4 regions of the Mesorhizobium sp. FG116 genome follow, and region 4 is predicted to be linked to each of the others. Evidence: predicted binding sites of a transcription regulator. Region 4 holds the regulator's gene; each other region holds the start of a gene.
What was found. The regulator PhoB, encoded in region 4, activates phosphate uptake and scavenging genes when phosphate is short. The targets are predictions, from matches to a motif close to TGTCATNNANCTGTCAT.

Region 1: a site for PhoB is predicted at 2,087-2,103, ahead of ACODTY_RS21840 (UDP-2,3-diacylglucosamine diphosphatase). Genes of this name have one in related genera too.
Region 2: a site for PhoB is predicted at 1,853-1,869, ahead of ACODTY_RS05600 (LTA synthase family protein). Genes of this name have one in related genera too.
Region 3: a site for PhoB is predicted at 3,039-3,055, ahead of ACODTY_RS03235 (RNA degradosome polyphosphate kinase). Genes of this name have one in related genera too.

The regions. Positions count from the first base shown of each region.
Region 1 covers NZ_JBMDKS010000039.1:13,876-19,734, reverse strand. The annotation lists gene ACODTY_RS21850 (NADP-dependent malic enzyme) at 1-1,089, opposite strand, end outside; gene ACODTY_RS21845 (SDR family oxidoreductase) at 1,237-2,016, opposite strand; gene ACODTY_RS21840 (UDP-2,3-diacylglucosamine diphosphatase) at 2,144-2,965, shown strand; gene ACODTY_RS21835 (MFS transporter) at 3,081-4,286, shown strand; gene dgcA (N-acetyl-D-Glu racemase DgcA) at 4,266-5,246, opposite strand; gene ACODTY_RS21825 (ABC transporter permease) at 5,324-5,859, shown strand, end outside.
Region 2 covers NZ_JBMDKS010000004.1:137,790-143,648, forward strand. The annotation lists gene fabG (3-oxoacyl-[acyl-carrier-protein] reductase) at 1-661, opposite strand, end outside; gene fabD (ACP S-malonyltransferase) at 715-1,656, opposite strand; gene ACODTY_RS05600 (LTA synthase family protein) at 1,954-3,792, shown strand; gene rpmG (50S ribosomal protein L33) at 3,915-4,082, shown strand; gene lpxB (lipid-A-disaccharide synthase) at 4,159-5,346, opposite strand; gene ACODTY_RS05615 (LpxI family protein) at 5,336-5,859, opposite strand, start outside.
Region 3 covers NZ_JBMDKS010000002.1:257,316-263,174, forward strand. The annotation lists gene ACODTY_RS03215 (amino acid ABC transporter permease) at 1-591, shown strand, start outside; gene ACODTY_RS03220 (amino acid ABC transporter ATP-binding protein) at 609-1,412, shown strand; gene ACODTY_RS03225 (FAD-dependent monooxygenase) at 1,485-2,717, opposite strand; gene ACODTY_RS03230 (zinc-finger domain-containing protein) at 2,729-2,974, opposite strand; gene ACODTY_RS03235 (RNA degradosome polyphosphate kinase) at 3,120-5,324, shown strand; gene ppx (exopolyphosphatase) at 5,321-5,859, shown strand, end outside.
Region 4 covers NZ_JBMDKS010000009.1:43,964-49,822, forward strand. The annotation lists gene pstB (phosphate ABC transporter ATP-binding protein PstB) at 1-635, shown strand, start outside; gene phoU (phosphate signaling complex protein PhoU) at 677-1,378, shown strand; gene phoB (phosphate regulon transcriptional regulator PhoB) at 1,404-2,093, shown strand; gene ACODTY_RS09485 (ROK family transcriptional regulator) at 2,122-3,369, opposite strand; gene xylF (D-xylose ABC transporter substrate-binding protein) at 3,606-4,646, shown strand; gene ACODTY_RS09495 (sugar ABC transporter permease) at 4,958-5,859, shown strand, end outside.

The DNA.
Region 1 (5,859 bases), on a different contig from region 4:
GCGGGCCAGCGCTGCAATGGCGCGCACCGCCGCCATCTTCATCTCCTCGTTGATCGCCTTGGCGCCGCAGTCGAGCGCGCCGCGGAAGATGTAAGGAAAGCACAGCACGTTATTGACTTGATTGGGGAAATCCGAACGGCCGGTGCAGATCATCGCGTCCGGGCGAGCTTCGCGCGCCGTCTCCGGCATGATCTCCGGCGTCGGGTTGGCAAGCGCGAGAACGAGCGGCTTGTCCGCCATCAGCTTGAGCAGTTCCGGCTTCAAAACGCCTGCGGCAGACAGGCCGAGGAACACATCCGCGCCCGGCAGGACGTCGGCCAGCGTACGCGCGTTGGTGTCCTTGACGTAAGGGTCTTTCCAGCGGTCCATTTCATCGACGCGGCCCTTATAGGCGACGCCGAAACGGTCGGTGACCCAGATGTTTTCTATCCGGACGCCGAGCGAAACGAGAAGGTTGAGGCACGCCAGCGCCGCCGCGCCCGCGCCGGAGGTGACGACCTTGATGTTCTCGATCGACTTGCCGGCGAATTCCAGGCCGTTGAGGATCGCCGCCGCCACGATGATCGCGGTTCCGTGCTGGTCGTCGTGGAACACCGGGATGTTCATGCGCGCCTTGAGCTGTTCTTCCACCTCGAAGCATTCGGGCGCCTTGATGTCCTCTAGGTTGATGCCGCCGAAGGTGGGTTCGAGCGCCGAGATGGTGTTGACCATGCGGTCTATGTCCGGCGCGTCGATTTCGATGTCGAAGACGTCGATGCCGGCGAATTTCTTGAACAGGACGGCCTTGCCTTCCATCACTGGCTTGGAGGCGAGGGGGCCGATATTGCCGAGGCCGAGAACGGCGGTGCCGTTGGAGACGACGCCGACGAGGTTTGCCCTCGCGGTGTAGTCGGCTGCGGTGGCTGGATCGTCGCGGATTTCCAGGCAAGGAGCGGCCACGCCGGGGGAATAGGCAAGCGCGAGGTCGCGCTGGTTGCCGAGCGGCTTGGTGGCCTGGATTTCCAGTTTACCGGGGATGGGATGCTTGTGGAAGAAGAGCGCGGCCTCCTCGAGATCCGACCGCGTCGTTTTCGTATTGCCGCCGTTCATGTCACAGCTCCCCTCGCTCGCCATTGGGACCCAGAAGCCGATGCTTTTTATTATAGTCCGGCTCTAACTGTCTGTTTGAGCGCAATCATTTTCGACAGCCAACCGGCGTCACGCTCTAAACTCGATGTTGGTACTAGCACGCTTTCGTCAAAAGGCACTCACGTAGAGGCCGCCATCCACCGGGATGTTCTGCCCGGTCAGGTAGCCGGCGTGGACCGAACAGAGGAAAGCGCAGACCTGCCCGAACTCTTCCGGGGTGCCCAGCCGCTTTGCCGGAATGTCGGCGCTGATGCGCGCCTTGCGCGCGGTCGCGGCGGCAGGATCTTCGACGGAGCCCGGTTCGTGCGGCCCGCGCAGCCGGTCGGTGTCCAGCTTGCCGGGCAGGAGGTTGTTTATGGTGACGTTGCGGTCGGCCACCGTGCGGGTAATGCCGGCGAGGAAGGATGTGAGGCCGGCGCGGGCGCCGGACGAGAGGTCAAGGCCGGGGATCGGCATGTAGACCGACAAAGATGTGATGTTGACGATGCGGCCGAAGCCGCGCGCGGCCATGCCATCGACGACGGCTTTGACCAGTTCGATCGGGGTCACCATGTTCTGGGTGACGCCCGCGAGGATCTTTTCGCGGTCGAGTTCGCGAAAATCGCGGAACGGCGGGCCGGCGTTGTTGTTGACGAGGATGTCCGGTTCCGGGCAGGCGGCGAGCAAGGTTTTCTGGACGCCGGGCTCAGATACGTCGCCGGCGATTTCGGTGACGGTGACGCCAAAGCGCTCGCGGATTTCAGCGGCGGTGCGGGCCAGAACCTCGGTGTTGCGGCCGTTGACGACGATATCGCAGCCGGCTTCGGCGAGCGCCATGGCGCAGCCGCGCCCGAGCCCCTTGCTCGACGCGCAGACGATGGCTTTGCGGCCGTGAATACCAAGATCCATGAGATGTTCCCTCCAGTTCCTGATCCGGTCACTTGCCTGACGCTACCCTGCGGGCTGGATCAATCGCAACTGTCATACGCTTGTTGCATGAATCGCGGCATAGGCATCACCAAAAGGTGAGATTGCGATGCCCGGCCAAGAACCCCGCACTTTCCGCAGCATTTTCATCTCCGATGTGCATCTGGGATCGAAGGCTGCCAAGACGGAATTCCTGATCGACTTCCTGCGCCACCACGATGCCGATACGATCTACCTTGTCGGCGACATCGTCGATGGATGGCGCTTGCGCCGGACGTGGCATTGGCCGCAGAGCCACAACGATGTCGTGCAGAAACTGCTGCGCAAGGCGCGCAAGGGCAGCAAGATCACCTATATCGCCGGAAACCACGACGAGTTCGCCCGCCAGTTCCAGGGCGTGCATTTCGGCGGCATCGTTGTTGCCGACAGCGTGATCCATGAGACCGCCGACGGCAAGCGCTTCCTCGTCATCCACGGCGACCAGTTCGACACCGTGGTGCACAATGCGCGTTGGCTGGCCTATCTCGGCGACTATGCCTACGACGCGGCGGTGTTCACAAATCGGCTCATCAGCCGCATGCGCAGCCTGCTCGGGCTTGAGTACTGGTCGTTTTCTTCCTGGGCGAAACTGCGGGTGAAGAAGGCTGTCAGCTTCATCGGTTCGTTCCAGACCGTGCTGGTTCAGGAAGCGCGCCGGTCCGAAGCGGATGGCGTGATATGCGGTCACATCCATCACGCAGCCATAGAGACGTTCGGCGACGTCGAATACATTAACACCGGCGACTGGGTCGAAAGCTGCACGGCGGTGGTGGAGCACTTCGACGGCCGCATGGAAATCCTGCGCTGGGCACAGGTGAAATCCGATGCGCCGCCGCCCAGCAACATCCTCGTTCCGATCCGCATCGACGTCCGGGTGCCTGAAGCCGCCTGAAAGGCCGCATGCACAACCGGCGGTATGACCGTTCCGCCAGATAGTGCGCTGTGGTAGATCGACCGAAGCCGCGCCGTCCGGATTCGGGCGGCAGCTTGTCGGATCGTTTCAATTCATGTCCCTGCCGCCGCTTTCGTCAGAACAGCAGATCAGGCCGCGCCATTTCGAATTGCGCATGGCCGCGATCTTCTTCACGCTTCTGATCCCGAACGGCATTTACATCCCGTATTTTCCGCTTTGGCTGACCGAAAACGGCTTTGGTCCCGAAGAGGTCGCGGTGATCCTGTCCGCGCCGATGTTCCTGCGCGTGGTGACGACGCCGTTCCTGACTGCGATGGCCGATCGGGCCAGCGACCGGGCAAATGTCTATATCGCGCTCGTCGCCGCCTCGGTCCTCGTCTCCGCAGGCTACTTCCTGCAACCCACTTACGTACTGGTTTTGGCCGTATCGCTCGCGCTGGCAGTGGTGTGGACGCCGCATTCGCCGATAGGCGATTCGATCGCGCTGTCGGGGGTCCGGCGCTATGGCGCGAACTATACCGGGATGCGCATTTGGGGTTCGATATCGTTCCTCTGTGCAAATCTCGCCGGCGGCTTCATTCTGGCGCACACCGGCGCTCAATCGGTGCCGCTGATCGTATTCCTGTCGTTTTGCGCGGCATTGGTCGCTGGCCTGTTTGCCCCACGCCTCGGCCCACCGCGCCGCGCGTCACCCTTGTCCGCGACAGACATGCAAGTATCTGCGCCGAAGCTGCTCAATCCTTATTTTCTCTACTTCGCGGCTGGCACTGGCATTCTCATAGGCAGCCATGGCTTCCTGTACGGGTTCGTATCGATTTACTGGAAGTCCATCGGCATCAGCGATTCCATAATCGGCCTGTTGTGGGCCTGGGGCGTTGCGGCCGAAATCGGCATGTTCCTGTTCTTCAACAGGCTCTTTGCCTCATCGACCGTTGTGAAGGTGATGGTGCTGGCGGGGGTTGGCGCGGTCGTGCGCTGGCTGATTTTCCCCTTGATCTGGCCTTTGGGACTTGGCGTTGCTGGCTTCTTTGCCGTGCAAACGCTGCACGCGCTTTCGACGGCCCTGATCCTGATCGGCTTGCAGAAGATGATTGCCGAGACCGTTGCCGAGGAACAGACCGGGGCTGCCCAAGGCATTGCCTATTTCAGCAACGGCTTTTGCACGGCGGCGGTGACCCTGGTTTCAGGGCCGATCTACCACCGGTTCGGGGTGGACGGCTTCTTTGCGATGATAGCCGTAGCCTTGGTGGGCCTGGCATGCATTGGCCTTGCCGCGCGCTCAGCCCCAAAGCGCTTGTGATGGCGGCGAGACGAGCGATCCCTCATAGGTGAGGCCGGGTTCGCGGTCCACCGCGAGCAACAGCGGTCCATCCAGATCGACGAATTCGGCACCTTGTGCCAAAAGCACCGCCGGCGCCATGGCGAGCGAGGTGCCGACCATGCAGCCCACCATGATGCCGAACCCCAATTCGCGGGCGCGATCCCGCAAAAGCAGGGCTCCCGTCAACCCGCCAGCCTTGTCGAGCTTGATGTTGACGGCATCGTAAAGGCCGATAAGGGCTTCGAGGTCGCGGGCTTCATGCACGCTTTCGTCGGCGCAGATCGGTATCGGATGCGGAATTTTCTTCAGGATGCCGTCGCGCCCTGCCGGCAGCGGCTGTTCGACAAGGGCCACTCCGAGTTCCGCCGCCGCCGCCAGGTTTTCGACGATGTTGTCGTCGGTCCAGCCTTCATTGGCATCGAGGATGATGCGCGAGCGAGGGGCCGCTTCCGCGACCGCTCGGATGCGGACAATGTCGTTGTCGCCACCGATCTTGACCTTGAGGAGAGGGCGCACGGCGTTGGCGCGTGCCTGCGCCGCCATCGATTCCGGCGTACCCAATGACAAGGTGTAGGCCGTTTCCAGCGGGACGGGAACGATGCCTAGTCGCTCGGCAACGGAGGTGCCTCCGGCCTTTGCCTCGAGGTCCCATAGGGCGCAGTCGATTGCGTTGCGGGCTGCGCCGGCCGGCATGGCCTTGATCAAGGCGTGCCGGTCCATCCCGGATGACAGTTGCCCCTTGATGCTCTCAATTGCGGCATGGACACTTTCCATTGTTTCGCCATAGCGCTTGTAGGGAACGCATTCGCCGCGCCCTGAATGGGCCCCGTCCGTGATCGTGCAGGTGATGACCTCGGCCTCGGTCTTCGAACCGCGCGAGATGGTGAAGGTGCCGGCGATGGGAAACCGTTCCGCCTCGACCGAAATGACACGCGCCATATCTTTCTTCTCCATCAGGGGCTTGCGATGGCCTCTGCAAATCGACAGTCAAACGCCAACGGGTTAAACAGGGCGCCATGTTGACCATTGGCAAACGCGACGCAAGAAGGGCGGCTGCAAGGCAGGCAGATCATATGCCGCGCATCGCGCTGAGCGAGGACGGCGGCACGCTGGGCTGCGCGTTTTCCGGCATCTGGACAACGCGCACAGTGGCACATGTCGATGCCGAGATGCGCAAGATCGAGAGACGCAACGGCTTTCAAACGCTGACGCTCGACCTTTCGCGAATCGAAAAGCTGGATACGGCGGGCGCCTGGCTGATCGACAGGCTTCAGAGCGCCAACAAGGCACGCGGCGTCAACGTGACGATGCAGGGAGAAAGCGAAATCGCCGCCATCCTGCTTGGCGCTGTGGGCGACGCTGCGGCCCGGTCTGACGAATCAAGGCCCGAACGCGCACCCAACATTGTCATTCGGGGACTGGAGGCGGTTGGCCGCCGGGTCTACGAGATGCGCGACGATTTCCTTGCCGCCATGAACATCCTTGGCGCGACGATACGCGGCGCGCAGATGAAGCTCGGCCGAGGCCACGCGGTCAATCCTGCTGCAATCTT
Region 2 (5,859 bases), on a different contig from region 4:
CCACCGCCGACGCCACTTCCGCGCCGGTTCCCATGCGCTTAGCGGGAATTGCGGCCATGATGGCCTCTTTCTGCTTGTCGTTCAGCTTGTCGGTCATGGCCGATTCTATGAAACCGGGCGCCACGCAGTTCACGGTGATATTGCGGGTGGCGATTTCCTGCGCCAGCGACTTCGAAAAGCCGATCATGCCAGCCTTCGAGGCACAGTAATTCGCCTGCCCCGGATTGCCGGTAACACCGACCACCGACGTGATGTTGATGATACGGCCATGGCGGCGGCGCATCATCGGGTGCGTCAACTCTCGGGTAAGCCGGAAAACCGCGGACAGATTGATGTCGATCACGCTGTCCCAATCCGCGTCGGACATACGCACGAACAGGCCGTCCTTGGTGATGCCGGCGTTGTTGACGAGGATATCGACGCCTTCCAACTCAGCCTCTGCCTTCTGGCCAAGCGCCTTGACCTCGTCGCGGTCGGCCAGATTGGCTGGAAAAAGCTTTACGCGCTCGCCAAGCTCCCCAGCCAGCGCTTCCAGCTTCTCAAGCCGCGTGCCATGCAGGCCGACTATAGCGCCCTGGGCATGCAGGATACGCGCAATTGCCTCGCCAATTCCGCCGGTTGCACCCGTCACCAGCGCTTTGCGGCCAGTCAGATCAAACATTCCCATCTCCTCAAGAGCGCACCCTTCACACGGGTGGGGTCGATTGGATTATCTCAGCCCAATGCTGCCAGGGCCGCATCGACATCGGCGGATGTGCCGACGGCACCCACTGCGATATCACGATTGATGCGCCGCGCCAGTCCGGACAGCACTTTTCCCGCGCCAACCTCATACAAGGTGGAAACGCCATTGCCCGCGAACCACTCGACGGTTTCGCGCCAGCGAACGCGACCGGTCACCTGTTCGACCAGCCGGGCGGTTATCACGTCTGTGTCGCTCGTTGGCACCACCGACACGTTGGACACCACCGGAACGACCGGAGCATGTCGCGCCACATTGGCCAGCGCCTCGCGCATCGCGCCCGCCGCCGGTGCCATGAGCGCCGAATGGAAAGGGGCGGAAACCTGCAGCATCAAGGCCCGCTTCGCGCCTTTTTCTGTGCAGATTTTCGCAGCGCGTTCAACGGCTTCCTTGGTTCCGGAGATCACGAACTGGCCACCGCCATTGTCGTTCGCGATCTGGCAGACCGAGCCGTTCGCGGCTTCGGAGCAAGCGGCTTCCACATCGGCCTGTTCAAGGCCGATGATCGCAGCCATTGCGCCCTCGCCCGGCGCAACGGCAGCCTGCATGGCGTTGCCACGTATGCGCAACAAGCGCGCAGCGTCAGCCACTGAGATAAAGCCTGCTGCGGCGAGCGCTGAATATTCGCCAAGCGAATGGCCCGCGACGTAGGCAACCTTGCCCTTCAGCGAAAAGCCGCGCGCCTCGAGTGCCCGGATTGCCGCGAGCGAAACGGCCATCAGCGCTGGCTGCGCATTGGCGGTCAGCGTCAATGTCTCTTCCGGTCCTTCCCACATCAGGGTCGAAAGCTTTTCGCCAAGTGCCTCGTCAACTTCTTCGAAAACGCGGCGCGCCTCTGGAAACGCATCGGCGAGATCCTTGCCCATGCCAACGGCCTGGCTTCCTTGCCCCGGAAACGTGAATGCGATTGCCATGATCTGCCTCTATCGCTGCTTTCTCTGCGTGTCGCCCATCCCGGCGGCCCAAGTCAAGCCTGCTCCGACGTGCCTGCGCCGGTCAAACGCATATAGAAACAAGGCTTTTTTGATCACGCATCGTTAAAATCAAACACGATTTGTTCGCCGGCTCTTCCCAATTTTGCCACAAGCTCTAGCTTTTCGTGACAATGACGTGACAGTTTCGTGACGCCGCGTGTGGCCGGGGAAGTTGAGTTGGCAAAGAGTGAACGATACGCCCTTGCGGCGAGAAGCGATGGCGGGCCTGGAATGGCCATGGCAGGCGCGCGTTATGGCGTCTTCACGCTCCTCGCTTCAGCCATCCTCGTATTCGCCATCGAATGGATATTCCGCGGCGACCTGTCCGGCACCATCGCTTTCTTCGCCCAACCGTTCAAGCCGGGTTGGACCACCATCATCCTCTTCGCGCTGATCCTGATTGGCCTCGATGCCCTGCTCGGGCGCATTTACCAGGGACTTCTGGTTGTAGCACCGCTGACCCTGACGCTTGCTTTCGTCGGCCATCAGAAATCGCTCTATCTCGGCGACCCACTCTATCCGACCGATTTCCTCTACGCCCGCCAGATTTTCGAGCTTATGCCGCTTCTGGTGCGTGAACGTCCGCTGACCGGCATCGCGATGGCCCTTGGCATCGTCGCCGGGCTCGCCTTGCTGGTCTATATCTGGCGTCAATGGCGCCGGCGCGTCTGGGCCATGAGCTACAAGGGCCGCGCTGCCCGCCTGCTGCTTACTCTGCCCCTGCTCGCTTTCTTCGTCTCGCTTATGGACTACGCGACATTTTCCTGGACGCGCGACAGGCTTCAGATCATCCCGATGATGTGGGACCAGAAGGAAAACTACGCCAGCAACGGCTTTGCGCTCGCTTTCGCCCTGAATGTTCCGATGGCGCATGTCACCGCGCCGAAGGATTATTCCGACAAGGCGATCGCGGCGATCCAGAAGCCGACCGTCGCGGCGTCTCTCCCCGAGGAAAAGCCCGACATCATCATCGTCATGAGCGAGTCCTTCTGGGACCCGACCAAGTTGCCCGGCGTCACCATCACCCCTGACCCGATCTCAAGCGTCCGCAAGCTGCAATCCGGTGAAGTGTTTTCGCCTGAGTTTGGTGGCATGACCGCCAACGTCGAATTCGAGGCCCTGACCGGCTTTTCAAATGCCTTCCTGCCGGCCGGCAGCATTCCATACCAGCAATACGTGCGCTCGCCCGTGCCTTCCATGGCCACGTTCCTGCGCAGCGAAGGCTATGAAACGCGCGCCATTCACCCGGGCACGAACTGGTTCTGGAACCGCACACCGGTCTACGCAGCCTTCGGTTTCGATGAGTTCAAGTCCGAAGAAAACCTCGCCTACATGAAGAAGCGGGGGCCGCTTGCGTCCGACGAGTCGATGACAGACGAGATCATGCGCGAGGCGGATACGACCGAAAATCCGTTCTTCTTCTTCGCGGTCAGCCTGCAGAACCACGGTCCTTATGAGCCGAACCGCTACAGCGACGCGACACATCAGGTGAAGGCGCAGACGAGCCAGTGGGCGCGCGATTCGCTGCAAAGCTATGCAGAAGGTGCGGCTGACGCCGACCGTAACCTGCAGCGGCTTGTCGACTGGGCGAGCAAGCGCGAACGCCCGACCGTCATCGCCTTCTTCGGCGACCACTTGCCGCCGCTCGGCCCGGTCTATGTTGAGACGGGCTTCCTCAAGGATAACGTGGCGCCGCGCAAGGAATCGGCCGAGAACATGCGCCTGCATCGTGGAACGCCGCTCGTCGTCTGGTCGAACCGTACCGGCCCGTCGGAAAACATCGGAACCGTCAGCCCGTCTTTCCTGCCGCTTCACGTGTTTGAGGCTGCGGGCATTACGCACCCCTATTACACGGGTTTCCTGAAGAACCTTGCCGAGCGGTATGATGTCGTCGACCGCAATCTGCTTCTGAGCGAAGATGGCCAGGCCACGCCCGACTGGGCAAGGCAAAAGGAAATTGATCCGGCAGTGCGCGATTATCGCTACCTGCAATATGACATGATGTTCGGCAAGCATCATGGCGCACCGGACTTCTTCCCCGAAACCGTGAACAAGCTGGTCGCCCATACGAGTTGAGGCATTGTGCCGAAGGCTTGACTTTTCAGGCGCAATCTTTATGTGTCGCGCCAAGTTTCCGCGTCGGGGCAAAGGCCCATGCAGTTGCGGCTCAACCCCAAGAATACCAACGGATAGAAATCATGGCTAAAGCCGCGAATATCAAGATCAAGCTCTTGTCGACCGCCGACACCGGTTTCTTCTATGTGACCAGCAAAAACAGCCGTACCAAGACGGACAAGCTTTCGTTCCGCAAGTACGACCCGGTTGCCAAGAAGCACGTCGAATTCAAGGAAACCAAGATCAAGTAATCACTGGTCTCAGTGGCACCTGACGTTTCCAAACCCCTGGCTCCGGCCGGGGGTTTTTGATTCTTGGGCGCTTGTTCTAGATCGGCTTTCCGCCAGCCTTCTTGCGGATGGTCTTGAGCACCACCTCAGCAGCCAGTTCGCCGGCCGGCCGGTCAGTGTGCATTCGCCGCCTGACCTCCTGAAATCCGTCGATCTGCCACCGCCGCATGCCGCTGTCGGACCACAACGCCTCGATGTAGCGGGCAAGCGACTGGGGGCGGACATATTCGTTGTACACTTCGGGAACAACCGGGCGGTCCGCGATCAGGTTGGGCAACAGCCCCGACCATATCGGCACGAATCGTTGCAGGATGCGCGCGCCAGCGTCCAATTTGTAGGTCGACATCATCGGAACGCCTGACAGGGCTAGTTCCAGCGATACGGTGCCCGACGCAATCAGCGCGGCGTCTGCACGTCCATAAGCCTGCCATTTGCGATCAGGCTCCAGCAATATCTCAGGCTGCTGGTCCCATGCGGCAACGCGCTGGCGCACCTGTTCTTGAACATGTGGAACGGTCGGCAGTACCAGTCGAAGGCGATGGCCCCGAGATTTCAGGATCGAGACCGCTTTGCCGAACGGCTCGATCAACCGACTTACCTCGCCGTTGCGCGAGCCCGGCAGCAACAGCAATGTCTTGACGCGGTCGTTCGACAGGTCTCGAGGCGCGGCTTGTGCTTCTGCTGCTTTCAAGACTCCAGCCTCGTGAGTGAGACGATGGCCGACATAGGTGCCGTTTGGCCCTTTGAGGCGTTTCAGCGCCTCGACTTCGAAGGGCAGGATGCACAAAATATGGTCGACGAACTGGGCCATTGTGACGGCTCTGCCGGGCCGCCATGCCCACACGCTGGGGCATACATAGTGGATGATGGGCAGATCGGGCTCTGCCGCCCGCACCTTTTTCGCCACGCGCAGCGAAAAATCAGGGCTGTCTATGGTGACAAGGCAGTCCGGTGCTTCCGCCACAATCGCCTTTGCCGCCTGCCCTATGCGCATAATCAGGCGCGGCAAACCGCGCAGCACCGCGCTCACGCCCATAAGCGCTATCTCATTGGCGTCGAAAAGCGAAGTGAGCCCAAGCTCCGCTAACTGCCGGCCGCCAACGCCGACCACGCGCACTTCGCGCCCCGTGGCCTTCGACAAGGCCCGCACCAGATCGGCACCAAGCAGATTTCCGGACTCTTCGCCCGCAATCACCGCAATCTTCAACGGGCGCTCAGTTGCCATCTTGCGGCTCCCCTGCGCGCAGGCCAATCACGAAGAGTCCAAGCTCGTTCGCCCGTCTAACCAGTTCCGGTCCATCGAGCACAAGCGAACGTCCTGCCTCTACCGCAATTCCGGCGAGACCGGCCGCGTGTGCGCCGTCTACGGTTTGCGGTCCGATTGAAGGGAGGTCCGTGCGCATCTCTTGGCCCGGCTTGGAACACTTGACGAGAACACCCCTCGTTTTGCCTGCCAGCCTCCCGTGACCACGCAGGCCCTTTACGCGTTCCAGCAGGCCATCGGTGCCTTCGATGCCTTCCAGCGCGATGGCACGCCCACCTATCGCGACAGCACCCTGGCCGATGTCCAGCGCGCCAATGGCCATCGCAGCCTCATAGGCGGCCTTGATGTCGCGCCAATCCGCCTTCTGCGGCACCGTCTTGGTAAAACACCCCTCGGAAGCAACCAGTTCCGGCACGAGTTCGTGCGCGCCCACGACCTTGGTGCCTTGCCCCTCAAGGTATCGTAGCGCCACCC
Region 3 (5,859 bases), on a different contig from region 4:
TTGCCGCTTGGCGTATTGCTCGCCCTGGGGCGGCGCTCAAAAATGCCGATCGTCAAGCTTCTTTCGGTGATCTTCATCGAAGCTGTGCGCGGTGTCCCTCTCGTCACCGTTCTCTTTATGGCAAGCTTCATGCTTCCCCTGTTCGTGCCTCCCGGCATGACTTTCGACAAGCTTTTGCGTGCGCTTATCGGCGTGGCGCTGTTTGCGTCGGCGTATATGGCGGAGGTCGTGCGCGGCGGATTGCAGGCCATTCCGAAGGGGCAATACGAAGGCGCCGATTCACTGGGGCTCGGTTACTGGCAGAAGATGGGTTTTATCATCATGCCCCAGGCGTTGAAGCTCGTCATACCCGGCATCGTCAATACTTTCATCGGTATGTTCAAGGACACCACTCTGGTCCTCATCATCTCGATGTTCGATCTGCTTGGGGTGGTGAAGCAGAATATTTCTGGCGACCCGACCTGGGCAACACCCCAGACTGCCAAGACAGGCTACATCTTCGCGGCAGCTATTTTCTGGGTGTTCTGTTTCGGTATGTCTCGCTACTCCCAATATATGGAACGCCGGCTCGATACCGGCCATAAACGCTAGACAAAGGGGAATGGCTTATGGCCACCGAAAACGCAGTCAGCGCGGAAGAGATCAAGGTCAACACCAACAAAATGCAGGTTTCAGCTACCGATGTAGCGATCGAAATCATTGGCATGCATAAATGGTACGGCGAATTCCATGTGCTGAAGGACATTAACCTGAAGGTCATGCGCGGCGAGCGCATCGTCATTTGCGGCCCGTCCGGCTCAGGCAAGTCGACCATGATCAGGTGCATCAATCGGTTGGAAGAACACCAGAAGGGCAAGATCATTGTTGATGGCAAGGAACTGACCAACGATCTCAAGAAGATCGATGAGGTTCGCCGTGAGGTCGGCATGGTGTTCCAGCACTTCAACCTATTTCCGCATCTGACCATCCTCGAGAATTGCACGCTTGCTCCAATCTGGGTTCGCAAGATTCCGAAGAAGCAGGCTGAGGAAACGGCCATGCATTTCTTGGCGCGGGTCAAGATTCCGGAACAGGCGCACAAGTATCCCGGCCAGCTCTCGGGCGGACAGCAGCAGCGCGTCGCAATCGCGCGTTCGCTTTGCATGAACCCGCGCATCATGCTGTTCGATGAGCCGACTTCGGCGCTCGATCCGGAAATGATCAAAGAGGTTCTGGAAACCATGGTCGGCCTTGCGGAAGAAGGCATGACCATGCTGTGCGTAACGCATGAAATGGGGTTTGCGCGCAAGGTCGCGAACCGGGTCATCTTCATGGATGCCGGCCAGATCGTGGAACAGAACACGCCTGCGGAGTTCTTCGATCACCCTCGGCATGAGCGCACAAAGCTGTTCCTGTCGCAGATTCTCCACTGATCGTTCTGTAGCCTCTATGAAAACGGCCCGGTCATTTTATGGCCGGGCTTTTTTATCAGTTAATGCAGTGGTTTATGCGGTGTCGTTGACGGAACTGGAGTCCGGTAGTCGCCAACCATAAAGCCAGTCGAGATCAGCGGCGAGCTGCTCGGGCGAACGCAATTTCAAGACGAGATTACGGGCGAGCGCGACTGGCCCCGCCGCATGCCACGCGAGATGATTGAGCGCACCGCGCCGAACAACTTTGTTGACGCGATCCTTGCGCTGCTGTTCCCATGCAGAAAGTGCCGTTGCGAGTTCATCGTCAATGGCGATGCAGTCGGCCAACAGGGCGGCATCCTCGATTGCCATCGCGGCTCCCTGGGCGGCGAATGGTGTCATGGCGTGAGCAGCATCGCCGATGAGCGCGGTGGCTTTTGCAGTCCATGCCCCGTTCGGATCAACGCTGTGCAGCGGCCAGGCCGCCCAGCCTTTTGACAAATGCACAAGCTCTCGGAGTTTCGGCGAAGTGTTGCGCATGGCTTGCGCGAGGATTTTGATATCTGCGTTGCCGAACCAGCTGTCGGCAATTCGCTCACCTTTGGTGAAAGCAACGAGATTGATCTTCGTGCCGGCACTAATTGGATAGGCGATCAGGTGGAAACGGCTGTGGAGGAAAGCCGTCACGGCGTCAGCATTTGCGATACCTGCAAATGCCTTTCCGGCGGGCCCGTCGAGCGCGATCGTGGTGCGCCATGCCAATTCTCCGGTGAACTGGCTGGGGGCAGTCGTTCTTACCGCGCTGCGAACCACCGACCAGACACCGTCGGCTCCAACAAGCAGTCCTGCGCCGACTTTCGAAACTTCGCCAGCGCAATTCAGCGAAGCTTCAACACGGTTCGCGTGTTGCTGCACGTCGGTTACTCGTGCGCCTGTCGTGAGTTCGATCCGGTTGCTTCGGCTGGCTGTAGCCAACAAGGCGGTTTGGAGATCCGCCCGATGGACAACGAGGTAAGGGGCCTTCCAGCGCCTCTCGGCCGCGCCACCGAGTAGTATGGCCGTGAGTGTCTTGAGGGTGCCTGCGTCCCTTAGTTCGACTGCGCGAGGTTGCACGGCATAAGGCAGCAATTCCGGAAGAACGCCCAGTTCACGCAAGATGTGTGTGGCATTGGGTGAAAGCTGCAGGCCTGCGCCGAAAGCTTCCAGTTGCGATGCCTGTTCACAAATCCTGACTGAAAAACCTCGTCTTGCGAAAGCGATGGACGCCGTAAGGCCGGCTATTCCAGCGCCCGCAATGATGACCGACCGGGATCGTTCATCGATCAAGATGCCGGCTTTCAGGCAGCGCGATCGACATAGGCGCAGTTCGGCGGCAACGTCTCGCCAGCCTTTAATCCTGCGTTGTAGCGATACAGCGTCGAGCAATAGGGGCAGACCTTTTCGTTGTCTGCACCCAGGTCGAGAAAGACGTGCGGATGGTCGAAAGGCGGGTTGGCGCCGACGCACATGAATTCTTTCACGCCGATCTCGATTGCCGCATGGCCTTGATCGTTCTGGAAATGGGGAATGGAACCGCCGGCCATGATCGTCTCCTTCGGGCTCGTGCCACTTGCGTTTGGAGCATAACCCGGCTCTTTGCAAGATCGATGAAATGAAACTGTCGCAAAACCCTGTCAGAGGATAAATTGAGCCGGATAACCGGCGTTCAGGGCTGGAGAAAACAGGGACATGAGCGAGTTGAAGCCGGTTCAAGCCGAATTCGTCACCACCGAAGCCCCGCCGATGGAAAGCGGTAACCCGGACCGGTTCGTCAACCGCGAGTTTTCCTGGTTGCAGTTCAATCGTCGGGTGCTCGAGGAGTCGCAAAATCCGAGACATCCATTGCTTGAGCGGATCCGCTTTTTGTCGATTTCCGCGGCGAACCTGGATGAGTTCTTCATGGTGCGTGTTGCCGGCCTGGCCGGTCAGGTGCGCGAGAAGATTGCACTGAAAAGCCCCGACGGTCGTACTCCGGAACAGCAGCTCGAACAAATCCTGCGGGAGGTCGAGCGCCTTCAGGAAGATCAGCAGAAAAGCCTTTCGGCATTGATGGAACTGCTGAACGAGGAAGGTATCGAGACCATCACCAGCGATGCGTTGACCAAGGAAGAACGCGTTTGGCTCGAGGAGCATTTCCGTGAGCAGGTGTTTCCGGTCTTGACGCCTCTTTCGATTGATCCGGCACATCCATTTCCCTTCATTCCCAATCTCGGCTTCTCGATGGCCTTGCAGCTTCGCCACCGCAAGGAAGGCGAGGAAATGAGTGCTCTTTTGAGGCTTCCGCCCGCGCTGAAGCGCTATGTTCGCTTGCCCGATCGCAAGAACCATGTTCGCTTCATTCCACTGGAAGAGGTGGTTGCGATTTACATCGGCAAGCTGTTCCCAGGCTATGAGGTCAAGGGATCGGGCACTTTCCAGATCATTCGCGACAGCGATATCGAGGTCGAGGAGGAATCGGAAGATCTGGTCCGCCTGTTTGAGACGGCTCTGAAGCGCCGGCGGCGTGGGTCGGTGATCCGTATCGAGTTCGACAGCAAGATGCCGGAAGAGCTGCGCGATTTCGTGGCTGGCGAACTGGGTGTTGCTGCCAACCGAATCAGCGTGCTCAACGGTCCGCTGGCACTCAGCCAGATTGCGGAGATCGTTGCGGTTGCCCGCGACGATCTCAAGTTCACCCCTTACAACCCGCGCTTTCCAGAGCGGATTCGCGAGCATGGCGGAGACTGTTTCGCGGCTATCCGTGAAAAAGATATCGTCGTCCACCACCCCTACGAATCGTTCGATGTGGTCGTTCAGTTCCTGAGGCAAGCAGCCGCGGACCCTGAAGTCGTAGCTATCAAGCAAACGCTTTATCGCACCTCCAATGACAGCCCGATCGTGCGCGCATTGATAGATGCCGCCGAGGCGGGGAAGTCGGTCACTGCGCTGGTGGAACTCAAGGCGCGCTTTGACGAGGAGGCGAATATCCGCTGGGCGCGCGACCTTGAGCGCGCTGGCGTGCAGGTCGTGTTCGGCTTTCTGGAACTGAAGACCCACGCGAAGATGTCGCTCGTGGTGCGGCGCGAGGACGGACGCTTGCGCAACTACGTGCACCTTGGAACGGGCAACTATCACCCGATTACGGCGCGCATCTATACCGATCTGTCGTTCTTTACGACCGATCCGCAGATTGCGCGCGACGTGGCTCAGATATTCAATTTCATCACCGGCTATGCGGAACCGGCGGAGGAGATGACCATCGCATTGTCGCCCTACACGTTGCGCAGCCGCATCCTTGGCCATATCGCCACCGAGGTCGAGCATGCACGCAATGGACGGCCGGCGCGCATCTGGATGAAAATGAACTCCCTCGTAGATCCCTCCGTTATCGATGCGCTCTATGAGGCCAGTCGTGCGGGAGTGGAAATCGACCTTGTTGTACGCGGCATATGTTGCCTGCGACCTCAGGTTCCCGGCCTTTCGGAAAATATCCGCGTCAAGTCGATCGTCGGCCGTTTCCTGGAGCACAGCCGAATTTACTGCTTCGGCAACGGGCATGGCCTGCCATCCGACGAAGCGATCATCTACATCAGCTCGGCAGACCTGATGCCGCGCAATCTCGACCGCCGCGTCGAGTGCATGGTGCCGATCACGAACCCGACTGTGCATGAACAGGTGCTTGGCCAGATCATGCTGGGCAACCTTGTGGACAATCAGCAAAGTTTCGAAGTATTGGCAGATGGAACCTCCAGGCGCGTGTCGCTGGAAGAGGGCGAGGAGCCGTTCAACGCGCAGGAATATTTCATGACGAATCCGAGCCTGTCGGGACGGGGCGACGCACTGAAATCGCACGCGCCCAAGCGCATTGCACAGTTCAAGCGCCGCAAAAAACTCGACGTAGCGACGGGCGGATGATTTCAGCATCCCAGGGGCGCCTTCAGGACCGCAAGCCGGTTTCGATCATCGACATTGGATCGAATTCGATCCGACTTGTCGTTTATGAAGGCCTGGCGCGTTCGCCGACTATCCTGTTCAACGAAAAGATGCTGGCCGGGCTTGGGCGCGGCATCGTTTCGACAGGTAAGCTCGATCCGGAGGCGGTCACCCGCTCGATGGAAGAGTTCAGGCGATTTCGTGGCCTTTCCGATCAGGCGGGTGCCGAGGAAATCTATGTGCTGGCGACTGCGGCCGCGCGAGAAGCCGGAAACGGCCCGGACTTTATCCGCCGCGCGGAGGACGTTCTCAAGACCGAAGTTCGGGTGCTGAGCGGGAGGCAAGAGGCCTATTACTCCGCTCTCGGCGTGATTTCGGGTTTCCATCCGGCAAATGGCATTGCCGGTGACCTTGGCGGCGGCAGCCTTGAACTTATCGACGTCAACAGCGAGGTGATCGGCGATGGCATCACCTTGCCGCTGGGTGGCCTGCGTTTGCAGGACATGGCGAAAAATTC
Region 4 (5,859 bases):
GCAAATCCACCTTCCTGCGTTGCCTCAACCGCATGAACGACACCATCGACAGCGCCCGCGTGGTCGGCAAGATCACGCTCGACGGCGAGGATGTCTACGACAAGGCGATCGACGTGGTGGAATTGCGCGCCCGCGTCGGCATGGTGTTCCAGAAGCCAAATCCGTTCCCGAAATCGATCTACGAAAACGTGGCCTATGGCCCGCGCATCCACGGCCTTGCCCGCAACAAGACCGATCTCGACGGCATCGTCGAAACGAGCCTGAAGCGCGCCGGCCTGTTCAACGAGGTCAAGGACCGCCTGCATGAGCCGGGCACCGGGCTTTCCGGCGGTCAGCAGCAGCGCCTGTGCATCGCGCGCGCCATTGCGGTGTCGCCCGAAGTGATCCTGATGGACGAGCCTTGCTCGGCGCTCGACCCGATCGCCACCGCGAGGGTGGAAGAACTGATCGACGAACTGCGCCAGAACTACACCATCGTCATCGTGACCCACTCCATGCAGCAGGCGGCGCGCGTGTCGCAGCGCACGGCGATGTTCCATCTCGGCTATCTGGTCGAGGAGGGCGCGACCGAGAAGATGTTCACCAACCCCGACGACAAGCGCACGCAGGACTATATCACCGGCCGCTTCGGCTGAGCCGTTATCTGCGAAACGCCAAGAGATTTGAGGACAGCATCATGGGTGAGCACACCGTTGCGTCATTTGACGAAGACCTCAACGAGGTCAGCAGACTGGTTCGCGACATGGGCGATCTTGCCGGCTCGATGGTGAGCGGGGCGACGCGCGCGCTGCTCACCTCCGACAATGCGCTGGCCCAGCGCGTTGTCTCCGAGGACGCGGTGATGGACACGCGCCAGCGCGAACTGGACGACCGCGCGATCACGCTGATCGCCAAGCGCCAGCCGATGGCGCAGGACCTGCGCGCGGTGGTCGGCGCCATCCGTATGGCAGGCGACCTGGAAAGGATCGGAGATCTGGCCAAGAACATCGCCAAGCGCGTCAGCGCGGTCGGGCAATCGGCCGCGCCGCGCGAACTCGCCCATTCCATCGAGACCATGGCAGGACTTGTGCTTGACCAGGTGCAGGGCGTCATCGAGCGCCACGCGGCCCGCGACGCCGCAGGGCTGGTGAAGCTGCGCGACGAGGACGAACGCATCGATGTCAAGTATACGTCGGTGTTTCGCGAACTTCTCACCTACATGATGGAGGACCCGCGCAACATCACGCCCTGCACGCATCTGTTGTTTTGCGCCAAGAACCTTGAGCGCATCGGCGATCATGTGACCAATATCGCGGAAAACGCCTACTATGTGCTGACCGGCGAGCAGTTGCCGGTGCATCGTCCTAAGCAGGACGAGACGGCAATGTCCGCCGCCTGACGCGCAAGACGGGAAGACGAACAAGATGATTGCACCGCGCATCATGGTGGTCGAAGACGAGGAGCCGCTGGGCGTCCTGCTTCGCTACAATCTGGAATCGGAAGGCTATCAGGTCGAAGTGATCCCGCGCGGCGACGAAGCCGAGATCAGGCTTCAGGAGAATGTGCCCGACCTTCTGGTGCTCGACTGGATGGTGCCTGCGGTTTCCGGTATCGAATTGTGCCGCCGCCTGCGCATGCGCCCGGAGACCGAGCGCTTGCCGATCATCATGCTGACGGCGCGCGGTGAGGAGAGCGACCGCGTGCGCGGGCTTTCCACGGGTGCCGACGACTATCTGGTCAAGCCGTTCTCGACGCCCGAATTCATGGCGCGGGTGAAGGCGCTGTTGCGGCGGGCCAAGCCCGAAGTGCTGTCCTCCGTTCTGAAGGTCGGCGACATCGTGCTCGACCGCGAGTCGCACCGAGTCTACCGCAAGAAAAGCGAGATCAAGCTTGGGCCGACCGAGTTCCGCCTGCTCGAATTCATGATGCGTCATCCGGGGCGGGTGTTCTCGCGCGGGCAGTTGCTCGACAATGTCTGGGGCGAGACCATCTATATCGACGAGCGCACCGTGGACGTGCATGTCGGGCGGCTGCGCAAGGCGGTCAACAACGGCCGCATGCCGGACGTCATCAGGACCATTCGCGGCTCCGGCTACGCGATACAGGAAGAGTAGGGCAGTTAAAGGAAAGTCGGCCGAGCGCTCACGCCATTTCGTGCCCGGCGGCGAGTTCCATCTGGGCCGGGTTGCCGGCGGCGAAAATCTCGTTATCGACGAAGGTCAGCGCGCGCATGGCGCAGCCGCCGCGTAGCAGCGCAAGCTCGTCCGGTTCGGTGTCGAAGGATATCGAGGTCGAGTGGTGGCCGCCCGCCGTGCGGGCGATGGCTTCGCGCAGCGCCGGTTCGATGAGGTCGAAGGCCGCAGCACTTGCCCCGACCATTGCGACCGGGGCCGGATCAATCAGCGCAAACAGGCTGCCGAGGCCGAAGCCGAGTGCCTCGCCGGCCTTGCGATAGGCTTCCCGTTCCGGCCCGTCATGATCCCTAGCCGCGTCCGCCAAGGCGCGCATGTCGGCCTCGCCGATGTCGTCCACCGGTTCGGCGTTCTCGTCCATGCGCCGCGCATTGCGCCAGATGGCGTAGTTGCCGGCATAGGCTTCGATGCAGCCGCGCCGCCCGCAACGGCAAAGCGCGCCGTCCGGACGGTGGATCATGTGGCCGAACTCGCCGCCGGACGAATGCGTGCCGGTAAAGAGTTCGCCCTTCAGCACCAGCCCCATGCCGATGCCGTGCGACAACAGGATGGCGATGAAGTCGTTGCGGTAGCGTTCCGGGTCGCGCCAGCGCAGCGCCACCGCCATCATGTTGCAGTCATTCTCGACCGTGACGGGCACGGAGAACTCGCGTTCCAGTATGTCGGCAAAGGCGATGTCGGTGTGCGGCGTGATCGGCGACCAGAGCATGGCGCGGGCGGGCGCATCGGTGATGCCCTGTATGGCCAAAACGATGCGCAGGACGCGACGGCCGTCGCGCCTTGGATCGTCGAGCTTGCGCCGGACGATTGCCACGCATTCGCTGATGAGCTGTTCGCGCGGCATGGCGCGGGTGTCGAGCCGATGCTGTTCTTCGGCGACGATTTCGCCGGCATAGTCAAGCAAGGTGGCGGCGAGGAAATTGAGCGACAGAACGACCGTCATCACCACGGCAGCCTTCGGCTCAAGCGTCAGCGCCACTTGCGGCCGGCCACGCTTGAGGGCAAGCTGTTCGTGGCGGGCCTCGGCCAGAATGCCTTCGGCAATCAGGTCGGACGAGATGGCCGATATGGTGGAGTGGCTGAGGCCGGTGACCGCGGCGATTTCGGTGCGCGAGGTCTGGCCATTGCGCCGCACGGCCGAGATGACCATGGCGCGGTTGCGCCGTCGCAAATCGTCGTGGCGGATTCCAACCGTCATGTCGCGTTGTCCTCCCTCCGGCCGCGCGCCGTGCATAACAGCACAGTGATAGTGTCAGAAGCTCCAAGGGATGTCATTATTTAATTCGAGTTCCGAAAAAAATCATTTGCGGCTGCGGAATCCCAGTTGACAGAGATGCGGTGTTGCGGCACACTTTTTTCGAGGCTCGAAAAAAAGAGCTTCCGCACCAGCATCGGGTCAGATTAGTCGCGCCTGTGTGGCGCAGGGAGGAAATCATGAGGAAATTTACGGCCGCCATCCTGGCGGGTGCCGCTATGTCGCTGACGCTTGTCGCGACCGCCGAGGCAAAGGACAAGGTCATCGGCGTCTCCTGGTCGAACTTCCAGGAAGAGCGTTGGAAGACCGACGAGGCTGCCATGAAGGCGGCAATCGAGGCTGCCGGCGACAAGTACATCTCCGCCGACGCGCAGTCGTCCGCGGCCAAGCAGCTTACCGACGTCGAAAGCCTGATCAGCCAGGGCGCCAATGCGCTGATCATTCTGGCGCAGGACGCTTCGGCCATCGGCCCGGCAGTGCAGAAGGCGCTGGACGAGAGCATTCCGGTCGTCGGCTATGACCGCCTGATCGAGAACAAGGACGTCTTCTACCTCACCTTCGACAACAAGGAAGTCGGCCGCATGCAGGCCCGCGAAGTGTTCAAGGTGAAGCCGGAAGGCAACTACGTCTTCATCAAGGGCTCGGGTGCCGATCCGAACGCCGACTTCCTGTTCGCAGGTTCGATGGAAGTGCTCAAGGAAGCCATCGACAGCGGCAAGATCAAGAATGTCGGCGAGGCCTATACCGATGGCTGGCTGCCGGCCAACGCCCAGAAGAACATGGAGCAGTTCCTGACCGCCAACGACAACAAGGTCGATGCGGTTGTGGCGGCCAATGACGGCACCGCCGGCGGCGTTGTCGCAGCTCTGACGGCGCAGGGTCTTGCAGGCAGCGTTCCGGTCTCGGGCCAGGACGGCGACCATGCCGCCCTGAATCGCGTGGCGCTGGGCACCCAGACCGTTTCGGTGTGGAAGGATGCACGTGAGCTCGGCAAGAACGCCGCCGAGATCGCTTCGCAGCTTGCCGACGGCAAGGCCATGACCGACATCGCCAATGTGCAGGACTTCACCACGCCTGGCGGCAACACCGTCAAGTCGGTGTTCCTGACCCCGATCGCGATCACCAAGGACAATCTCAACGTCGTCATCGACGCCGGCTGGATTTCCAAGGATGCGGTTTGCGCCGGCGTCGCCGCTGGTGCGGTTGCGGCCTGCAACTAAGTTCGCCTGACGGCAAACACGATGCGCCGCGGCCCAAAAGCCGCGGCGTTTTCAAAAGCCGCAGGTGCAATTGCCCAGTTCACTACGGAACGCCGCAATTGACGGCGAGGGCACGCGATGAGGCCACATCTTTCAACGCGCTTTCCGCTTCCGGCGACGCCGGAAAGACAATAGCATGAGCTTGCTGCGCCGATGCGTCGGACCGAACTGGACGCAGCGAATATCGATCCGATGCAAGACGGCCAGATGGGCAACACGCCGATTGGTTGGATGCTTGTCTGCAGACATCAGCAAGCCGGTGGGAGGAAATCATGAGTGACGCGACCTCTGCAACGACGGTCGACCGGGCGCGCGAGGCCGAACTCGGCCCCGTCGCCCGCTTCCTGAAAGCGACAGAACTCGACACCCGCATGCTGGGCATGGTCGCGGCGCTGATCCTGATCTGGATCGTGCTGCACTTCCTGTCCGGCGGGCTGTTCCTGACACCGCGCAACCTGTGGAACCTCTCGGTCCAGACCTCGTCGGTCGCGATCATGGCGACCGGCATGGTGCTGGTCATCGTCATGCGCAACATCGACCTGTCGGTGGGTTCGCTTGAAGGCGTCATCGGCATGATCATGGGCGTGCTGCAAGCCCAGATACTCATTCGTGTAGTGGGCTTTCCAGCCGGCGACCCGTGGATTTGGATCATCGCGCTTGCCTGCGGCGTAGCCTTCGGCCTGCTGATCGGGGCGTTCCAGGGCTTCATCATCGCCTATCTGGAAGTGCCGTCCTTTATCGTCACGCTCGGCGGCCTTTTGGTCTGGCGCGGCGCGGCATGGTGGGTGACCAGCGGCCAGACGGTCGCGCCGCTCGATGCAACGTTCCAGCTCATGGGCGGCGGTCCAAACGGTTCCATCGGCGCGACGTGGAGCTGGATCATCGGCATTGTCGCCTGTCTGGCGGTCATCTTCATGCTGCTCAATGGGCGCACACAGCGCAAGCGTTTCCGCTTCCCGCTGCGGCCGGTATGGGCCGAGGTATTTCTCGGCGCCGTTGCCTGCGCTGTCATCCTGGGCGCCATACAGGTCGCCAATTCCTATCCGTGGCCGGTCGGCATCGTGAAGCGCTATGCGGAAGCGAACGGCATAACCATTCCCGAAGGCGGGTTGTTCATCGCTCACGGTATCGCCATTCCCGTTTTGATGGCGGTGGCGGTCGGCATCGTCATGAC